2 linked regions of the Roseobacter denitrificans OCh 114 genome follow. The protein of the gene in region 2 interacts with the protein of the main gene of each other region in a pairwise test. Links are inferred from orthologs where the notes say so. Each region holds a gene or a part of one and is shown on either strand. Other genes may lie near its edges. The genes, in order: RD1_RS15450 and mtgA.

Region 1 (4,821 bases), 3.2 Mb from region 2 along the record:
TCCAGCGTCCAAGTGAACCCAAGGCCAGCGCCACATCCGTGCGCAGGGCGGCCATCACCGCAATGGCCCCCAGCGCATTCATCGCGAAATGCCGCCCCGGCGAGTTGATCTTGTAAAGGATCGGCACCTCGCCCATCTCAGCCCGCACCACAGTCGTGTCACCTTGCAGATCCGCGCGCATCAGTTTGAAATCATACCCGTGTTCGCCAAATGTGATGTCGCGCAACCTGCAATCCTGCGCCTTGGCCATCAGGATCGCGGATGTGTCGACATCTGCATTCAGGATCGCGACACCGTTCGGCACCACGCCCTCAAAGATGGATGCTTTTTCGACCGCAATCCCCGTGATGTCGTCGAATGCTTCCAGATGCGCCGCCGCGACCGTGGTAATCAGCGCCACATGCGGGGCGGCCATCTTGGCCAGCGGTGCGATCTCTCCGGGGTGGTTCATGCCGATTTCGATGACTGCGAATTCCGTGTCGCGCGGCATGCGTGCCAGTGTCAGCGGCACACCCCAATGGTTATTGTAGCTGGCAACCGAAGCATGCGCGCGGCCCTGATCCGACAGCATGGCCAGCAGCATCTCCTTGGTGGAGGTCTTGCCGACACTTCCCGTCACCGCGACCACCTTGCCGCCCATGCGCGCGCGGCCCGCCCGTCCGAGGTCTTCGAGTGCCCCTTGAACATCCTCGACCATCAACAGGGGCGCGTCCTCGGGCACACCGGGCGGCACATGGCTGACCAGTGCTGCCGCCGCCCCTTTGTCCAGCGCTTGTTTTACAAAATCATGCCCGTCGCGCACATCCGTAAGGGCGACAAACAAATCCCCCGCTTGCAGGGTGCGCGTGTCGATGGACACCCCCGTGGCGTTCCACTGCGACGTCGTCGTGCCGCCGGTGGCCTCTGCCGCCTCTGCGGATGTCCAAAGGGTCATGCCAGCCTCCCGTCCAGCGCGGCAACCGCCACGCTTGCCTGTTCCGCATCATCAAAGGGCAGCACATCATCACCCACCACCTGCCCGGTTTCATGCCCTTTGCCCGCGATCAACAAGGCATCCCCGGGCCCCAGCGCGTCGACCCCGCGCAGGATCGCCTCCGCCCGGTCGCCGACTTCGATCGCATCAGGCGCACCGAGCAAAACCGCCGCGCGGATGCTTGCCGGATCCTCGGAGCGCGGATTGTCGTCTGTCACAAATACCACATCCGCGTTTTCCGCAGCCGCCTGCCCCATCAGGGGGCGTTTGGTCGCATCCCGGTCCCCGCCTGCGCCGACAATGGCGATCAGACGACCGACAACATGCGGTCGCAGCGCCTTGAGTGCCGTGGCAATCGCATCTGGCGTATGGGCATAATCGACAAAGACCGTGGCCCCATTGTCGCGCGTGCCCGCAAGCTGCATACGGCCCCGCACGGTGCTCAGATGCTCCAGCGTATCAAATACATGCTGCGGGTCTTCCCCGCAGGCGATCACCAAAGCCGCCGCCAGCATCACGTTTTCGGCCTGAAAGCTGCCAATTAACCCGAGGCGGCGCACATATTGCGTGCCATGATGCATGAAGCATACCACCTGACCGGTCGAATCCACCTGGATATTGCCCAGATGCAGATCGCCACTGTCCCGCCCGACGGTGATCACGGGACAATTGCGCGCCTCGGCAATCGCGGCCATATCGACGCCCCGATCCGCGTCGATGTTGATCACGGCTGTGGCGTCTTCGGGCAGCACGCGCGCAAACAGCCCCGCCTTGGCGGCAAAGTAATCCTCGAAAGTGGCGTGGTAATCCAGATGGTCCTGCGTGAAATTCGTGAACCCGGCAGCGGCCAGCGTCACACCGTCCAGCCTGCGCTGGTCAAGCCCGTGGCTTGAAGCCTCCATCGCCGCATGGGTCACACCCTGACGCGCGGCCTCAGCCAGCGCACGGTGCAGCGTGATCGGTTCCGGCGTGGTATGGGCCAGCGGGGCGCTCCATGCGCCTTCAACACCGGTTGTGCCCAGGTTGATCGCCTCATGCCCCAGCAGCGTCCAGATTTGGCGCACGAAGGTCGCGACGGATGTCTTTCCGTTCGTCCCCGTCACGGCCACCATGGTCTTGGGCTGGCCGCCAAACCACAGGGCGGCGGTGCGCGCCAGAGCCTCTCGCGGATCGTCCGATATCACGAGCGCCGCCTCGCTTGCGCCCAGTTCGGTCGCTGCCAATTGCGCGCCCGCAGCATCCGTCAGAATGGCCGACGCACCCATGCGCAAGGCGTATTGAATAAATTCAGCTCCGTGAATCCTTGATCCCGGCAGGGCGGCAAAAAGATAGCCATCCCTGACCTCGCGGCTGTCAACCGCAAGCCCCGTCAGCGTCGCCTGCCGCCCGTTGCGCGCGGTGAGACCCAGTTGGAATAGTGTTTTCGTCTGCCCGAGCATCGCACCCGCCTTTGCGGTTTAATTACTGGTCAGCGTTATATCGCGTGTGGCCAAGGGTTCAACGGTTGGCCGCAAGCCCAGCAGCGGGGCGATGCGGCGGATCATTTCAGCCGCCACCGGTACGGCCGTCCAGCCCGCTGTCCGGCGCGGTTCATCACTGGTGGTTTCAACAGGTTCATCCAAGGTGACGATCAGCACATATTTCGGATCATCTATCGGAAAGATGGAGGCAAATGTGGCGATGACCTTGTCTTCGTAATATCCGCCCCGGCTGCCGGGTTTGTCCGCTGTGCCGGTCTTGCCGCCGACCGCATAACCTTCCACATTGCCAAAGCTGGCGGTGCCCTCGGTCACAACTTTTCTGAGCATTTCGCGCGACGCCGCAGAGGATTCTTCGCTGAACACACGCGGCCCCTTTTCGGGATTGGTCGTTTTCAGGATCGTTGGCTGCACGCGGTAGCCCCCGTTCGCGATGGCTGCATAGCCCGCGGCCAGATGCATCGGCGAGGTCGACAAGCCATGGCCATAGGAAATGGTCATCGTGCTCAGTTCAGACCAGTTGGGCGGCAGCAGGGGCCGACCGGTCGCGGCCTCGACAATTTCGAAACCGGTGGTTTCGAGCATCCCAAGCTCGTCGAGGAATGCCTTTTGCCGTTCTACGCCAATATCTTGTGCAATACGCGCCGTCCCGATGTTGGAGCTTTTGACGATGACTTTCGTGACCGACATTTCGTCCCCGTAGTTGCGGAAATCACGAATACGGTGTTTGCCCCAGCGCAGCGGACCTTTGGTGTCGATAATCGTATCAGGGTTGACCAGTCCCAGATCCATCGCCTGCGCCACGGTAAATATCTTGAAGGTCGATCCCAACTCGTAAACCCCCTGCACCGAGCGGTTGAAGAGCGGGCTGTCGGACGCATCGCCAGAGGTGGCGGGGCGTGGCCTGTCATTGGGATCAAAGGTCGGCAGCGAAACAACACTGATCACTTCGCCCGTGTGCACATCCATCAGGATCGACGTGGCCCCCTTGGCATTCATCAGTTTCATCCCGCCGTACAACACCCGTTCCGCCGCCGCCTGAACGGTCAGATCAAGCGACAGTTGCAGCGGCTCATGCGCTTTCGCGGGATCACGCAGGTAGTCGTCGAAATACTTCTCGACACCGGCCACCCCGATCACCTCGGCTGCCCGGACGCCTTCCTTGCCAAAGCTCGCTCCGCCCAGCACATGCGCCGCCAGTTGCCCGTTGGGATAAAGACGCATGTCGCGCGTGGCAAAAAGCAGCCCGGGATCGCCAATTTCATGCACCGCTTGCATCTGCTCGGGGCTGATCTTGCGCTTTACCCATAAAAACTTGCGCTTGCCGGTGAAGTCTTCGAGCAAGTCCGCCGCATCCAGATCGGGAAAGACCTTGGCAAGCTCCCGTGCGGCGTGCTCAGGGTCGATCATCTGCGGCGGCTGCGCATAAAGCGCGTGGGTTTCAAAATTCGTCGCCAGGAGGTTGCCGTGACGATCCACGATATCCGCCCGCGCCGCATGAATTTGCGCACCGGGTGCGCCGACGCGCGGCTCGGTCGGTTCCGATGTCGCCAGCATCCCCATGCGCAGGCCGACAACACCAAAGGCCACAACGAAAAACAGCCCCAGCACCAAAAGCCGCCCCTCGGCCCGCTGGCGCGCCTGATCGCGCATCTGCTCGTGGCGGATGCGGATGTTTTCCCGCTCGATCGCATCGGGGTTTTCGCCCCGGCTGCGTGCATCCAGAATGCGGGCAAGCGGGCGCAGTGGCGTGCGGATCATTGGCCGACCTCGGCGTCTGTTTCCGAGAGGTTTGCCAGTTCAACGATGTTGGCGATCTCGATCAGCGGATCCGGCGGATAGGCCACCTGATCCACATGGCCAAACTGCTCAGGGCGCAGAGGCAAAAGGCCAAGGCGGTCAAAGTTAATCTCGGCCAGATCGCGCAGCCTGTCAGGACGGTTCAGATAGGCCCATTCCGCCTTGAGCATGGACAGGCGCTCATGCGCGGCACGGATGTCCTGGCGTAATTCGCGCGTTTCCGCCAGCGCCGCTTGCGTCGCATAGTTCTCCCGGTAGGCCCAGAACGCCAATGCAATGACGCCCAATGTGGTCACAATAAACAAGAATGTCCGCATCAGTTCCCCACTTTCACGACCGGCATGCCGACCGATTTTGCATCTATCACGCCCGCTGGCGCTTGCGTGCGCACCGCGATGCGCAATTTGGCCGACCGCGCGCGCGGGTTTGCCGCGACTTCCGCGTCATCCGCCACGATCGCCTTGCGCGAGCGCAGCGTAAAAGCGGGCGCATCCCGCTGCACTTCGGGTGCGAAACGGTTCGCATTCCCGCCCGCACCTGCCCGCGCGGTCAAAAACCGCTTTACCATGC
Region 2 (15,688 bases):
ATGAAGATTACAACATGATGGTACGTGCACCCTACTCGCACAGCCACGAAAAACTGCGCCGCGCGGATCCCCTGTACGATCTTGTGCTGCTGACCGACTGGAACTGGCCCTACGCAGTCAAAGGACGTGGTTCTGCGATCTTCATGCATCAGTTTCGCCGCCCCGGGTTCCCGACCGAAGGGTGTATTGCCCTGTCGCGCGGGAACTTGCGCCGCATCGCCCCGCGGATCACGCTTCAGACACGGCTGATTGTACCGTAACCCCCGGTCACGCCGGAACGCGCGCCCCGAAGATCGCCGACCCGACGCGGATATGCGTGGCCCCAAAGGAAATCGCCTTTTCGAAATCGTCACTCATGCCCATGCTCAGACCCGCAAGGCCGTTGCGCTCCGCAATCTTGGCCAGCAAGGCGAAATGCAGCGACGCCTCTTCGTCAATTGGCGGAATGCACATCAAGCCCCTGACGGGCAGGTCGAGCGCGCGACACTCCGCGATAAATGCGTCGGCGTCGGACGGCGCAACACCTGCTTTCTGCGGCTCTTCCCCGGTGTTGACCTGAACGAACAGCTCCGGGCAGTGCCCTATTTCCTGCGCGAGCCGGGCACAGGTCTTGGCAAGCTTGGGCCGGTCGAGGGTATGAATGGATTGAAACAGATCAAAGGCCTGTCGCGCCTTGTTAGTCTGCAAGGGGCCGATGAGGTGCAGATCAACGCCGTCATGGTCATCGCGAAACGCGGGCCATTTGCCTGCCGCTTCCTGCACCCGGTTTTCACCAAAGCAGCGGTGGCCCTCTTTCAGCACCGCTTCCACCCGCTCATTCGGCTGCACTTTGGACACGGCAATCAGCTTGACCGACCCCCTGTCGCGCCCCGCCTGCGCCACCGCTTTTTCGATACGTTGTGAAATGTCACTCAGGCTCATCATGTCTCTCGTCTACTCTGCATGGACAACATAAACCCGTTGTCCAAAAGAAAAGGGGCGGACCCAAAGGACCGCCCCAAATTCACGATGTTACTTTCAACTTAGAAGTTGAAGATCACACCCAAGTCACCAACGGTATCGCCGAGGCTGTTTTCACCGATACCACCTTGGAGGCGTACACCGCCACCGAGGCTGTGACGGAAGCCGACGGCGTATGCAGTGTCGTCACCTTTGGTCGCTGCGAACGAGTCGTCGCTGTCGAGGCCGTTATCGGATACAACGAAACGAACGTCTGTTGCTGCACCGACTGGTACGGCAACGGATGCACCAAGCGCTACGGAGTCTTGATCATCGCTATCGGCTGCAAGCAGCGAGAATGCGAAGGAGCCGAGGTCGCCGTTGAAGGACAACGCCCAGAAGTCCGTATCGTCGAAGTCACCGCCATCAACGTTACCAAAGGCAGCACCGACACCGAAGTTGCCGAATTTGTAGCCGGCACCGATCTGGTACTCTTCTGTTGCTGAGTCCAGCGCGTTGTCAGAATAAGACGCACCGAATGTGAAATCGCCAACGGTGTAGCTGGTTTTGATCGTTGGATCGATCTCGTCGCCACCGTTGATGCCGCTGATGATGCTACCGGTTACGAAGTTGCTGGATGTTTCAGCAAAGTCTGTAAGGCCGATGCCGTTACCGTAGTAATCAACAACGTCGCCGGAGTCGATCAGGTCGGATGTGTTGCCAAGGAACACGTTGAAGCCGCCGGCGCGTACGCCAAATTCAGGCGCTTCTACGACGTTGCCGCCGCCGGAACCTTGACCGTCGCCGTTGTCGTTGGATTCCAAACGCAGACGTGCGCGGAACTCGACGCCGCCGTCTGTTTCAGTTGTACCAACAACGTTCAGGCGGAAACGCTGGTCCAGCTGTGTGTCGCTGCGATCGCCTGCATCGTCAGCGCCGTCGTTGTAAACGATACCGAAGCGACCGAAGCCGTCGAACGTGATGTCGGCGGCGGCCATTCCGGCTGTCGCGACAAGCATCGTGGATGCCATAAGAATCTTTTTCATGTCTCAATCCCTCAGGGTTAGATAGTGTCTGGGGCGTTTGTGCATCCCGGACGTGTTCATCGTAATGTCGCACGACCCCGCCAATCTCAAGCCAAGACAAAAAAAGTCTCCGAGTTTCCAAAAAGCTGGTGCTGGATTGCCACACCCCCATCAGGCCCCTTCAGAGGACCCATTTGATGCCTGCCGCTTGCGGCACCCCGGCAAGTGAAGTAAGCCGTTGTAAAAGGTCTATCGAGGCGGATTTTCGATGCAGAAGATATGGGTCACACAGATAATTACGGGCATGGCCGTGGCCGCCGCGCTGTCAGGCTGCGGCGTCGCGACTCCCTCGAATGCCGTTATCGGTCCTCAAGCGGGCGACAACTTCACCAGCCAACGCGATAGAAACCGATCGTCCGGCACCACGATCTGGGATGCGTTTCGTGCTGGCGGTGGGGAACAGACCGTCGCAGTGAACAAATACCTTTGGGCCGCATCACTCGAAGTGCTGAATTTCCTGCCCGTTGAGTCGGTTGATCCGTTCACCGGGGTCATCATTACCGGTTTCGGCACACCGCCGGGCAGCGGGCGGGCCTATCGCGCGACCATTCTGATTGATGATCCCGCACTTGACGCGCGCTCCCTGAATGTGTCGCTGCAGACACGCAACGGGCCTGCCAGCGCGCCTGCCGTTCAGGCGGTCGAAAACGCCATCCTTAGCCGGGCGCGCCAGCTGCGCATTGCGGATGATGCGCTCTAACCGGGACTGCACGTTGCAACGATGAAACGCAGCACAGGCCCGATCCAATTCCCGGCGCCGGGCTCCGCACAGATGACGGTTCCCGGCGCTCTCACGTCAAGAAGGACGCCGTCATGACGCGTTACACCCCAGCCGAAATCGAAGCACGCTGGCAAAAGGCATGGCGCGAAAACGAAGTTTTCAAAGCCATCCGCTCCGCAGACAAACCCAAGTACTACGTGCTGGAGATGTTCCCCTACCCGTCCGGGCGCATCCATATGGGACATGTGCGCAACTACACCATGGGCGACGTCATCGCGCGCTATAAGCTGGCGACCGGGCATAATGTGCTGCATCCCATGGGCTGGGACGCCTTTGGCATGCCTGCGGAAAACGCCGCCATGGCCATTGGCGGGCATCCCAAGGACTGGACCTATGGCAACATCAAGGACATGCGCGACCAGATGAAGCCGTTGGGCCTGTCCATCGACTGGTCGCGCGAATTTGCCACCTGCGATCCGGAGTATTATGGCCAGCAGCAGGCGCTGTTCCTCGATTTTCTGGAGGCGGGGCTGGTCTATCGCAAGAACGCAATCGTCAACTGGGACCCAGTGGATATGACCGTTCTGGCCAATGAACAGGTCGAGCAGGGGCGCGGCTGGCGCTCTGGTGCCTTGGTTGAGCGGCGGGAACTCACCCAGTGGTTCTTCAAGATTTCGGATCATTCCGAAGAGTTGCTGAGCGCGCTGGACACATTGGAAAACTGGCCGGCCAAAGTCCGCCTGATGCAGGAAAACTGGATCGGCAAGTCGCGCGGGCTGCAATTTGCCTTTTCGACGATTGACGGACCCGACGGCCATGACCGGATCGAAGTCTACACAACCCGGCCCGACACGCTGCTGGGTGCCTCCTTTGTCGGCATCTCCCCGGATCATCCGCTCGCCAAACTTCTCGAACGCGATAACGACAATGTAGCGGCCTTCTGTGCCGAATGCCGCAAGGGCGGCACCACCGAAGAAGCCATCGAAACCGCTGAAAAGCTGGGTTTTGATACCGGCCTCCGGGTGCGCCACCCCTTTGACACGGCTGCTGAACTGCCCGTTTACATCGCGAATTTCATCCTGATGGATTATGGCACCGGGGCGATTTTCGGCTGCCCCGCACATGATCAGCGCGATTTCGAGTTCGCAACCAAATACGACCTGCCCATTATCTCGACCTTCCTGCCGTCACAGGACGCCGATGAGGTACTGAGCGAAGCCTTCGTGCCGGCAAAAACCGAAAAAGTGTTCTATAACAGAGGCTTTGCCGGGGCGGAATTCCAGACGGGACTAGAGGCGATTGATGCCGCCATCGACTTTTGCGAAAGCAACGGCATCGGTCAGGGCGTCACAAAATACCGCCTGCGCGACTGGGGTCTGAGCCGCCAGCGCTATTGGGGCTGCCCGATCCCGGTGGTGCATTGCGACGATTGCGGCGTGGTGCCGGAAAAGAAAGAAAACCTGCCCATCGAACTGCCCTATGACGTCAGCTTTGACACCCCCGGCAACCCGCTGAACCGCCACCCCACGTGGCGCGACACACCCTGCCCCGCCTGCGGAAAACCGGCGCAGCGTGAAACCGACACGATGGACACCTTTGTCGACAGCTCATGGTATTTTGCCCGCTTCACCGCGCCGCGTGCCGAGACGCCGACCGTCATGGAAGACGCGCAATACTGGATGAATGTCGATCAATATATCGGCGGCATCGAACACGCGATCCTGCACCTGCTCTATTCACGATTCTTTGCCCGCGCCATGCAGATGACCGGCCACCTGCCCCAAAGCGCGATCGAACCTTTCGACGCGCTGTTCACCCAAGGCATGGTCACGCATGAAATCTACCAGACCCGCGACGCAAACGGTCGCCCGGTCTATCATCTGCCCGAAGATGTCACGGATGGCAGACTGGCGGATGGCACCGAGGTGGAAATCATCCCTTCGGCCAAAATGTCGAAATCCAAGAAAAACGTGGTTGATCCGCTGGGCATCATCGCAAGCTATGGCGCGGATACCGCCCGCTGGTTTGTCCTCTCCGACAGCCCGCCCGAACGGGATGTGGAATGGACGGCATCAGGCGCCGAGGCCGCCTTCAAACACCTGACCCGGGTCTGGACCCTGAGCGAACGCATCGGCAAAATGGACAAAGACGCCGCCGGGCAAGGGGATGAGGACCTGCTGCGTGCGATGCATGTCTGTATCCATGATGTGACGATGGGCATCGAATCCTTCGGGTTCAACGCGGCCATTGCCAAGCTCTACGCCTTCACCGCCAAGCTGCAGAAATCCAAGGCAGGCTACGGCGCACAACGCACTGCCATCATGACACTGGCGCAACTGATGTCCCCGATGACGCCGCACCTGGCCGAAGACATCTGGGCGCATCAGGGCGGCGACGGGCTGGTGACAACCGCGCCCTGGCCCAGGGCGGACGAGGCGATGCTGGTCTCCGATACCGTCACGCTGCCGGTTCAGATCAACGGCAAGCGGCGCGCCGAAATCGTCATATCCGCTGATTTAAGCAAGGAAGAAGTTGAAAAAATCGCCCTTGCGGACCCGGCTGTGATACGCTCCCTGAATGGGGCCACCCCGAAAAAGATCATCGTCGTACCGGGACGGATTGTGAATGTCGTCGTATAGCCGCCGCAGCCTGCTTTTCCTGCCCCTCGCTCTGGGGGCCTGCGGCTTTGCGCCGGTCTATGGAACCGGCAGCACCGGCAGCGCGCTGCAAAACGCGGTTGAGGTCAGTGACCCCAATGACGTGGACGGATACCTTGTCGTGCGCCGCCTCGAAGAGCGTCTGGGCCGCGCCGCACAACCCACTTACAAACTGACGCTGGCAGTTGACTCCAAACGCGAAGCGCTGGCGGTGAACCGAAACAGCAACATCAACCGCTACAACATCGTCGGCACGGCGAACTACGTTCTGGTCGAACAGGCGACGGGTCGGGTTGTCACGTCGGGCTCCGTCGATAACTTCACCGGCTCCTCGGCGACAGGCACGACCGTCGCGACGCTGGCCGCCGAACGGGATGCCCGCGAGCGGCTGATGTCCCTGCTCGCAGACCAGATTGTCGTCCGCTTGCTGAGCACCGATCTGACATGAAACTCTCCACCCGCGATGCTGTTTCCTACTTCGCGCGCCCTGACCCGGACAAGACCGGCATTCTGATTTACGGCGCGGACGCCATGCGCGTGGCCCTGAAACGCCAGCAATTGCTGGCCGCGCTTTTGGGCAAGGAGGCCGAGGAAGAAATGCGCCTGACGCGTCTGAACGGCGGTGATCTGCGCAAGGACCCGGCGCTTTTGCTGGATGCTGTCAAGGCCGTGGGGTTCTTCCCCGGCCCGCGCGCCGCCTTCGTGCAAGAGGCCAACGAAAACACGGCCCCCGCAATCCTGACCGCCCTCGCCGATTGGCAGCCCGGGGATGCGCAGATCATTGTGACCGCCGGGGCGCTGAAACCAACCTCGAAACTGCGCAAGGCCTTTGAGGCCCATCCGAACGCCTATGCCGCCGGAATTTACGACAACCCGCCCACACGCGCGGAAATCGAAACGACGCTGGCTGAAACCGGCCTCGCCCTGCCGACAGGTGACGTGATGGCCGCCCTCAGCGATCTGGCGCAGGCCATTGACCCGGGTGATTTTCGCCAGACCATCGAAAAACTCGCGCTCTACAAATTGCACGACCCGGCCCCGATCTCCCTGCAGGACATCGCGGCCTGCGCGCCAACCTCGACCGAGGCGGATGTGGATGATGTCCTGATGGTGGTTGCCGAGGCGCGCGCCCATGAAATCGGCCCGATGATGCAGAAACTGATCGCGCAGGGGGCCAATCCGGTCGGCCTGTGTATCGGGGCGATGCGCCATTTCCGCGCCCTGCACCGGGCGGCCTGTGATACATCCGGCAGGCCGACGATATTTGGCCCCAACCGGGATCGCATGCTGGCACAGTCGCGCAAATGGGGCGCGGCCAAACTGGAAACCGCGCTCACCGTCCTGATGGATACAGACCTGCAACTGCGCTCTGCCGGGCAACATGCGCCGGGCATGGCGCTGGTCGAACGCGCCTTTATCCGCCTTGCCATGCTGGCGCCTCGATAACCGCGAAAGGAAACGCACATGTATACGGTCATCGGCCCCGTCAAATCCCGCGCCATGCGCGTCCTGTGGATGCTCGAAGAACTGGGCGAGGCTTATAATCACATCGACGCCGCACCCCGCTCCGACGCGGCGCGCACATATAACCCATCCGGCAAGGTGCCCGCGCTGCTGGACGGCACGGAGGTGCTGACCGATTCGATGGCCATCCTTACCTATCTGGCGGATAAACACGGCAAACTCACCGCACCGGCAGGCACAATTGCGCGGGCGCGGCAGGATGCGATGACCTTCTGGCTGTTGGATGAATTCGACGCGATCCTCTGGGCCGCAGCAAAGCACAGCTTCGTGTTGCCGCAGGAACAGCGCATGCCAGCGGTCAAGGACTCCCTCAAGGCAGAGTTCAGCGCATCCGCTGATCAGCTGGCCGCAAAACTTGATGGGCCGTTTCTGATGGGTGATCAGCTGACGGTTCCGGACATTCTGGCCTGTCACTGCCTGAACTGGGCTGTCGGTGCCGGATTCCCGCGCGTGGATGACAGACTATTCGCCTATGGCAAAAACCTGCGCCAACGGCCTGCGTTTCAGGCGGCGGCTGCGAGGTAATCCACCGCCCCGCGTCCCGCCCAGCGCCCGGTCGCAAGACATGCGGTTATCAGGTAGCCGCCCGTCGGTGCTTCCCAGTCGATCATTTCCCCCGCACAGAACACACCGGGGCGCGATTTCAGCATCAGACGATCATCCATCGCCGCAAAAGGCACACCGCCAGCGGTTGAGATCGCCTCATCCATCGGTCTGAGGCCATCGTAGCGAACGGCCAGTTTCTTGAGCGTTGCGACCCAGGCCTCGCGCGACGGACGTCCCGCCGCCGTCATCTCGAAGAAGAAGGCGATCTTGGCAGGCGACAGGCGCAGGGTGTTGCGCAGCCAATGCGCCAGCCGCAGCTTGCCCGACTTGCCGGCCAGTTCCGCTGCCAGCTTTTCGGCGGTGCGATCCGGTGCAAGATCCACGAACAAAGGCGCGCCCGCGCGCAAGGCCGGCGTAAGGCTGTAAACCCCGCCACCCTCCAGCCCGGTTTGCGTGATCGCCGCCTCCCCGCGGGAGGACATGCTCCCGGCCTGCCATGCGACCGATTTCAGCGCCACACCGAAATGCGGAGCCATGTGATCGCTCCACCGGATCGACACCGCCGCATTCGACGGCGCAAAGGGGGTCAGCGCGCAGCCCTGCGCCCCAACCGCATCAGCCCATGCGCCGTCCGACCCCAGCCGCGCCCAGCTTGCACCGCCCGTGGCCAGCACGGTAACATCCGCTGTCAATTTTTGCGCTCCAGCGGGTGTCTCAAAAAGCGCTGCTTCCTGATCCCAGCCCAGCCAGCGCCAGCCGGTGCGACGCTCAACCCCCGCTGCATCCAGACGCGCCAGCCACGCGCGCAACAGCGGTGATGCCTTCATCGCCTTGGGAAACACCCGGCCCGTTGAGCCTGTGAACAAATCCTGACCAAGCCCGCGCGCCCAATCCTGCACCGCCTGCGCATCAAAGCGCGCGATCATCGGGCGCAAAGGCGCTTCAGCCTCGAAATAATGCCGCATGAACGGGGCAAAGGCTTCGTCCTTCGTGAGGTTCAGACCCGATTTGCCCGCCATCAGAAACTTGCGCCCCACCGAGGGTTTCGCGTCACAGATGATCACGCGATGCCCCGCCGCGCTGAGGGTTTCGGCCGCCATCAAACCGGCGGGGCCCGCCCCGATCACCAGTGCTGTGCTCACGATGCGAGGTCCGGCACGCCGCCCTTGATCTCCACCACACGCTGCGGATAGGGGATTTCGATGTCATTCTCCTTGAGCGTATTCCAGATCAGGAAAAGCACGTCCGACGTGAATTTGTTCGGCCCGTCGTCAAAGCCGTTGACCCAGAATTCAACCGCGAAATCAATGCCGCTGTCACCAAACCCACGCAACTCGCAATCGGGCGGGTAAGGTTCATTCAGCACACCGGGGTGCGTGGCCACTGCCGCCTCGATCAGCGCGGGCACCCGGTTGATGTCCGTATCATAGCTGACGGAAAACGGGGCCTCATAGCGGTTGGCCGATCCGCTGTCGGAATAATTCACGACCCGAGTGGTGATGAAATCCTCGTTCGGCACCACGATCCAGCGCCCGTCAAAGGTTTCCAGAATCGCCGCGCGCGCGGTCATTTTCACAATGCGACCGGATTCGCCGCCATCCAGTTCCACATAATCCCCAACCGTGGCCTGCCCTTCGATCAGCAGGATCACACCGGAGATAAAGTTCGAGGCGATCTTTTGCAGCCCGAACCCGAGGCCCACACCGACCGCGCCCCCGATAAATGCCAGCGTGCTGAGGTTGATGCCCATGATGTTCATCAACAGCAAAAACGCGATGCCAAAGATCGAAAACTCCACCACCTTGGCGATCAACTGGCGCAGCGACGGGCGCATGTCCTGCTGGCTTTCGATGAATTGCGCACTCTGTCGGTTCGACCACCCGCCGAGCCAGAACAACACGCTGCCCGCGATCAGCCCCCGGATCAGGCTCATCACCGAGAACGAGATGTTGCCGAGGCTTATGGTCGTCTCGGTCAGCTTGGCACTCACCGCATCCAGCAGACCCAGCGCATAGATCGCAGCGATGGGGATCAGCACATATTTCCCCAGCAGCTTCAGCAACGGGTCCGAAATGATGTCCCGCACCAGCGTGCGCACGGCCAGAAACAGGAACACACGTTTGCCAAAGGCGATTACCGCGCCACTGTCGAAAATCGACCGAACGACACTTTCCCCAACCGCAGTGAACACATAGGCCAGCAGCGGCAACAGCAACGGCAGAAACATCAAAACCGTGCGCCGGGACCGCGCGATGATCGACTCCGCCTCCGCCGCCGGGGTCAGCAACCGCGTCAGCGTTCCGCGCAGCCGTGCCGCAGCAATCACCGCCAGCACATAGGCAAGCACCAACAAGGCAAACTGCGACCATGCCGCCGGGCTCAGCGCCCATGACTTCGCGATCTCCCATATCTGCAACGCATAGCCCGCCGCAAGCTGCACAATTTCCGGCTGCCCGGTGAGGTCAAACTCCACAGCCGCCTCCTCTTTATAAATCCACTCATCCGCCTTGCTGTGTGCCTGCCTGTGCCCTTCAGGGCAAGGTAAATGTCTGACCGGGGGCCGCCGCAGGGCAGCGTCAGACAGCCACCCGTGGGCGGCCCGCGGCTTCGACGGTAATCATCGCCTCGACAAAGACCTCTCGCGCCTCAACCCCGGCCGTTTTTATGTCGCGCGTCACGCTTATCTGAATATCAGCCGCCCCCGCCTGCGCGGCATCGGCGCGCGCGCGTTCGGTCAGCCACGCCTCAAGCGCCACCAGAGCGGCATCGCAATCGGTGAAATCCTGCGGCCCGCTGTCAAAATGAACGCGAAACATGCCATCGGATGGCGCGGTCACACTGCCTGCCCGGCGCATTGTCACGCGCCCGACCACTGCACCGATCGCATTCGCCACCCCTGCGTGTGCGGGCAAGACCATTTCGGACCGCACAGCGCGCCCGACCGCCGGATAATAGGTTTGCGCCGACGCCCCAAGCCCCACAATCGGCACATCAAGTGCCGCATCAAACCGCAGCAGACCGCGATGCGCGCGCAACCCCGCCTGCATCAGCCCATGGCGCGCCAGATCGCCCGCTGCGCCGCCGAAATCCGCATTCTCTTCGGCAAAGGCGGCCTCCAGCAGCGCCGTAACCGTCTGCTGCGTGAGTTGATCCACGATCATCTGCGCCATGTCCTGCGCCGTTCGCGCCAGCATCTCACCCGCGCCGGAGCGTCGCCGCGCCAGCAAAACCAACGCCTTGCGTGCGGCCTCGGCATCCCAATCCGCCAGCGTCCCCAGCACATGGCTCGCATCCGACGGGGTGACACCGCCCAATTGCACAAGGCCGCGTTCCACCAACCTGTTGAGCGCGCTGTGCTCAAGGCGGGCGCGCAGAACCGCGCCCAAGGGGTGGATGCCCGTGCCGATCCGATCCAGCAGCGTTGTTTCCCGCGCGCCCAGCCCCTCGGTGGATTGCCCCCGCACAGCTTGCACAAACCGCGCGTCATGCTCGCCCGGTGCTGCGGCGCGCAGGGCAGCGTCCAGGGCAGCATGCACGACCTCGGGCGCGTGATGCGCCATCAGCGACACCGGAATGACCCGGCGCGGCCCCAGCGTGATCGCGCGCGCCAATCCCCCTGACACCATCTCGACCGCGCTGTCCCCGCCAAGGCCTGTGGTGCGCATGGCCACCGCTTCGACCATCGTACGATAGGGACCGACCCGCGCCCCCGCCGGGTCAATCGCCGGGCGACCGTTCCGGAGCAGCGCGATATCCGTCGTCGTCCCGCCAATATCACTGACCAGCGCATCCTGCGCACCCGTCAGCCACCGCGCGCCCACCAGTGACGCCGCCGGACCACTCAGGATCGTCTCAATCGGATGGTGCCGCGCCTGTAGGGCCGAAATCAGCGCGCCATCCCCGCGCACCACCATCATCGGCGCCGTGATGCCAAGGGCGCGCAGCATATCTTCCGCCCGCCCGATCAGCCGGTCAATCATCCCCACAAGCCGCGCATTCAGCAGCGCCGTCATCGCCCGTTTCGGCCCGTTCAGCTTGGCAGATAACGCATGCGACGCGGAAACAGGCCGCCCCGTCACCTCTCCTATCAGCGCGGCAACCTCAAGTTCATGCGCCGGGTTGCGCGTTGCAAATTGCGCCGCGACGGCAAAAGCGCTTACGTCTTTTGCCTGCCCCCTCAGAAACTGGCGGACCTGCTCCAGATCAAGCGCAGCCACCTCAGCCCCCGCATGATCATGCCCGCCCGAACAGATCAGCACCGGGTCGCCTTTCAGCGCGTCACGCAGGCCATGAGTGTCCAGATCACGTTCCTGAAAGCCGATCAGAATCAAAGCGATCCGCCCGCCCTGCCCCTCCACCAGCGCATTGGTGGCCAGCGTGGTCGACAGTGAGGCCATGGACACATCAGCGGGAGCAACCGCCCCGTCACGCAATACCGCCCGCACGGCGGCGCCAATGCCCTCGGCCAGATCGTGCCGCGTGGTCAGGGATTTCGCCGTGGCGATGACCTCTTTTTCATCACGGATCAAAACCGCATCCGTATAGGTGCCGCCCGTGTCCACACCCAGCAAGATCGGCATGCATTCTTCTCCTGTTACCGGGTTCGATCTAACAAAACAAAACGCGCGGTCCCGCCTGTTTGCGTCACTTCCTACCCAGTTGCGCCACCGCCCAGCGCGCCGCATCCGCCACGGCATCATCCGGATCATCCATCAACTCAGACGCGGTCTGGCGCAAAGACGCCTCACCCGAATTACCAATCGCATAAAGCACATTGCGCACGAAACGGTTGCGCCCGATGCGCTTGACCGCAGACCCCGAAAACAGCGCACGAAACGCCGCATCATCAAGTGCGGCGAGGTCGGCCAATCGGGGTGCCGTCAGTTCGGGCCGCGCCGACAGCCGCATGTCGCGCGCAGTGGTGGCAAATTTGTTCCACGGACAGACCGCCAGACAATCATCACAGCCATAAATCCGGTTGCCCAACAGCGGGCGCAAATCGGTCGGAACGGGTCCTTTGTGCTCAATCGTCAGATAGGAAATGCAGCGGCGCGCATCCAACTGGTAGGGCGCGGGAAAAGCATCCGTCGGGCAGACATCAAGACAGGCGCGACACGATCCGCAATGATCAACCTCCGGCGCGTCCGGCGCAATATCCAGCGTGGTAAACACCGCGCCCAGAAATGCCCAATTGCCCCACTCCCGGCTGAGCAGGTTCGTGTGTTTGCCCTGCCAGCCCAGACCCGCCGCCTGACCCAGCGCCTTTTCCGGCACCGGGGCCGTATCGACAAAGACCTTGACCTGCAGGTCAGCATCGGCGGCCTCAGCCATCAGCCAGCGCGCCAGCCGTTTGAGCCGTTTCTTGACCACATCGTGATAATCGCGCCCCTGCGCGTAGACCGAAATGGCCCCGCGCTCGGGCTGCTGCAGCACCGCCATCGGGTCGTGTTCAGGGCCATAGCTCTCGGCCAGCATGATCACAGAGCGCGCCTGCGGCCAAAGCTGCGTCGGGTCCCCGCGCCAATGTATCCGATCCGCCATCCACGTCATCTGACCGTGATGGCCCGCATCCACAAACGCTTTGAGCCGCGCGGCCACATCGGGCACCGCATCCGGTCGGCATATCCTGCAGGCGATGAACCCCTCTTCCAAAGCGCGCGCGACGAGCTTTTCCTTGAGGCCGCTCATGCGATCCGCAAATCAGAAATCCAGATCATTGTAATGTTTGGCGGGCGGAAAGCCCGGCACCTGATCTGCCAGAATGTTGCGAAAGGCCGGACGGGATTTGATCTTGGCATACCAGTCCTTCACCACCTCTGATCGGTTCCAATCCACGTCCGAATTGTAATCCAGCGCGCTTAGATGGGCGGCCGCCGCAAAATCCGCCAGCGTCATGGAATCCCCGGCCAACCAGCGGCGGTGATCCAGCAACCACGTCATGTAATCAAGGTGATACTTGATCGCCTTTGACCCAGCCTTGACGTTTTTACTGTCGGGATAGCCCAGTTTCATCATCTTCTTGTTGACCCGCTCATACAGCAGCTTCGACGTCACCTCATGGTGAAACTTGTCATCAAACCAGCCCACGAGGCGACGCACCTCGGCCCGCGCAATGGCATCCTTGGGCATCAGCGACGGGTCAGGCCGCGTCTCTTCGATATACTCACAAATCGCGGCACTCTCGGCCATGATCACGCCGTCAATCTTGAGCACCGGCACCTTGCCCGCCGGGTTGCGCCGCATGAATTCCGGGTCTTCTTCCCAATAGCGCTCTTCGACCAACTCAACATCAATCTTCTTTTCGGCAAGGCTGAGCCGGACCTTCCGACAAAACGGGGACAGGGGAACATGAAAGAGACGGGCCATCAGTTTTTCCACAGTGCAAAGGGTCTCTCTTCAATGCCTGCAACGGCGCGCGGATTCAACTCTCGAAACAGGCGGCGCGCCCATCTCTGCGGATCGTCGCGGCTCCGTCGATGATCGCGCGCGCGCGTTTGCGCACAAAATCAGACGGGCGCGAGGCAGACCGTGTTTTGGGGCTGGGCAAAATCGCGGCAAGCCGGGCCGCCTGCGTGGCACTCAACGCATCCGGACTGACGCCGAAATAATGCGCAGCCGCCGCTTTGACGCCAAAGACGCCCGTGTCGAATTCCGCAATGTTGAGGTAAACCTCAATGATCCGCCGCTTGGGCCACAGCCCTTCCAGAACCGGGGTCAACAAGGCCTCTGCCGCTTTGCGCGTGTAATTGCGCCCATGCCACAGGTAAAGGTTCTTGACCGTTTGCTGGCTCAGGGTCGAGGCCCCGCGCGTGCCCCCATCCTCGATCGCCTCCCGGATGGCGACCATGTCAAACCCCCAATGGGTGCAGAAATTCGCATCCTCCGCCGCCACCACCGACCGCGCCATGACCGGTGCCACATCCTCCAACGCGACCCATTCATAGGACACACCACCCAGTTTGCGCCCTTCTGCAAACATATAGGGGGTGGTCCAGGGCGGCACGAAACGGCCCAGAAACATCACCAGCAGCCCCAAGGCCACAACGACCAGCCCCACACGCACCGCAATGCGCAGGACCTTGCGCACAAGACCTTGCGATCCCGTGCGCCGTGTCGCCTTGGTTCTGGTTTTACGCTTCGCCATGGCGCCACAGTAGGCGCGTCGCCATGGCTTGTGAACCGCGCAGCGGCATCAATTATTCCGCCGGGATCGCGCCTTCTTCCAGTGCCAGCGGCGCGGGCAGATGAACCAGCATCTCCTTGGGGCAAACCTGCAGGAAATGCTGCTTCTCGATATCCCAGTGTTGCAGGATATCGCCCACGCGACGGCTGTTGGTTTCCGCCAGATGCATCTCAAGCAGCCCGCGCAACTCGGCCATCCAGTGACCTTCGCCCACCGGGCACGTCACCAGCGTTTCCATGTTCATCAGCGCCGGTGCCTTGCCTTCCGGGTCATACAAATACGCCATGCCCCCGGTCATCCCCGCACCAAAATTCGCGCCGATGTCCCCAACGATCACCGCCACACCACCGGTCATGTATTCGCAGCCGTTCGATCCACAGCCCTCGATCACCACCTTGGCACCCGAATTGCGCACCGCAAACCGCTCCCCGGCGCGCCCGGCGGCAAACAGATAGCCATCCGTCGCACCATAAAGCACGGTATTACCGATGATCGTGTTCTCCCCGGCCACAATCGGCGAGGCCATGGGCGGGCGCACGACAATCCGGCCACCGGAGAGCCCCTTGCCCACATAGTCATTGGCATCCCCGGACACCTCGAGCTTCAGCCCCGGTGCCGCAAAAGCCCCGAGCGACTGGCCCGCGGACCCGCTCAGCTTGACCGTCAGGTGATCCGGTTGCAGGTTGTTGCGCATCCCGAATTTCTTGACGATATGGCTTGAGGTGCGCGTGCCCACGGTGCGATGCGTGTTCTGAATGGCATAGGACAGCTGCATCTTTTCGCCATCCTCCAGAAAACGCTGCGCATCGCGCACGATTTCCGCATCCAGCGTATCAGGCACCGCGTTGCGCGCTCTGGCGCGGTCATAGACGATATCCGCCGCCCCATCGACCGTGATCAACAGCGGGTTCAGGTCCAGATCATCCAGATGCGCCGACCCCCGGCTGACCTGCGTCAGCAAATCGGCGCGCCCGATCACATCATCAAGGCTGCGCGCCCCGATCTGCGCCAGAATTTCGCGCACTTCGCTTGC

Evidence for each region.
Region 1: the proteins of mtgA (region 2) and RD1_RS15450 interact in binary tests that used the Escherichia coli proteins (3 or more experiments, as listed by UniProt). The link is inferred for Roseobacter denitrificans OCh 114 from one-to-one orthologs.

What each region holds. Positions count from the first base shown.
Region 1 is NC_008209.1:3,228,551-3,233,371, forward strand. Bases 1,822-4,821 are described here. They hold RD1_RS15450 (peptidoglycan D,D-transpeptidase FtsI family protein), read right to left. Parts: upstream 4,213-4,821; coding sequence 2,431-4,212; downstream 1,822-2,430. Other genes in these bases: RD1_RS15445 (UDP-N-acetylmuramoyl-L-alanyl-D-glutamate--2,6-diaminopimelate ligase), read right to left, coding at 1,822-2,412; RD1_RS15455 (cell division protein FtsL), read right to left, coding at 4,209-4,568; rsmH (16S rRNA (cytosine(1402)-N(4))-methyltransferase RsmH), read right to left, coding at 4,568-4,821. Outside these bases: murF (UDP-N-acetylmuramoyl-tripeptide--D-alanyl-D-alanine ligase), read right to left, coding at 1-934; more of RD1_RS15445, read right to left, coding at 931-1,821. UniProt on the Escherichia coli protein: Essential cell division protein that catalyzes cross-linking of the peptidoglycan cell wall at the division septum. Required for localization of FtsN.
Region 2 is NC_008209.1:43,897-59,584, forward strand. What follows is about bases 12,756-15,688. They hold mtgA (monofunctional biosynthetic peptidoglycan transglycosylase), read right to left. Parts: upstream 14,617-15,688; coding sequence 13,894-14,616; downstream 12,756-13,893. Other genes in these bases: queG (tRNA epoxyqueuosine(34) reductase QueG), read right to left, coding at 12,756-13,160; RD1_RS00260 (FtsZ-binding protein FzlA), read right to left, coding at 13,173-13,838; gltB (glutamate synthase large subunit), read right to left, coding at 14,669-15,688. In the rest of the region: RD1_RS00200 (L,D-transpeptidase family protein), read left to right, coding at 1-260; RD1_RS00205 (YggS family pyridoxal phosphate-dependent enzyme), read right to left, coding at 268-921; RD1_RS00210 (porin), read right to left, coding at 1,023-1,985; RD1_RS00215 (DUF3576 domain-containing protein), read left to right, coding at 2,233-2,724; leuS (leucine--tRNA ligase), read left to right, coding at 2,838-5,384; LPS assembly lipoprotein LptE, read left to right, coding at 5,371-5,850; holA (DNA polymerase III subunit delta), read left to right, coding at 5,847-6,848; RD1_RS00235 (glutathione S-transferase family protein), read left to right, coding at 6,867-7,451; RD1_RS00240 (TIGR03862 family flavoprotein), read right to left, coding at 7,430-8,614; RD1_RS00245 (mechanosensitive ion channel family protein), read right to left, coding at 8,611-9,945; RD1_RS00250 (hydantoinase/oxoprolinase N-terminal domain-containing protein), read right to left, coding at 10,049-12,052; more of queG, read right to left, coding at 12,117-12,755. UniProt on the Escherichia coli protein: Peptidoglycan polymerase that catalyzes glycan chain elongation from lipid-linked precursors. May play a role in peptidoglycan assembly during cell division in collaboration with other cell division proteins.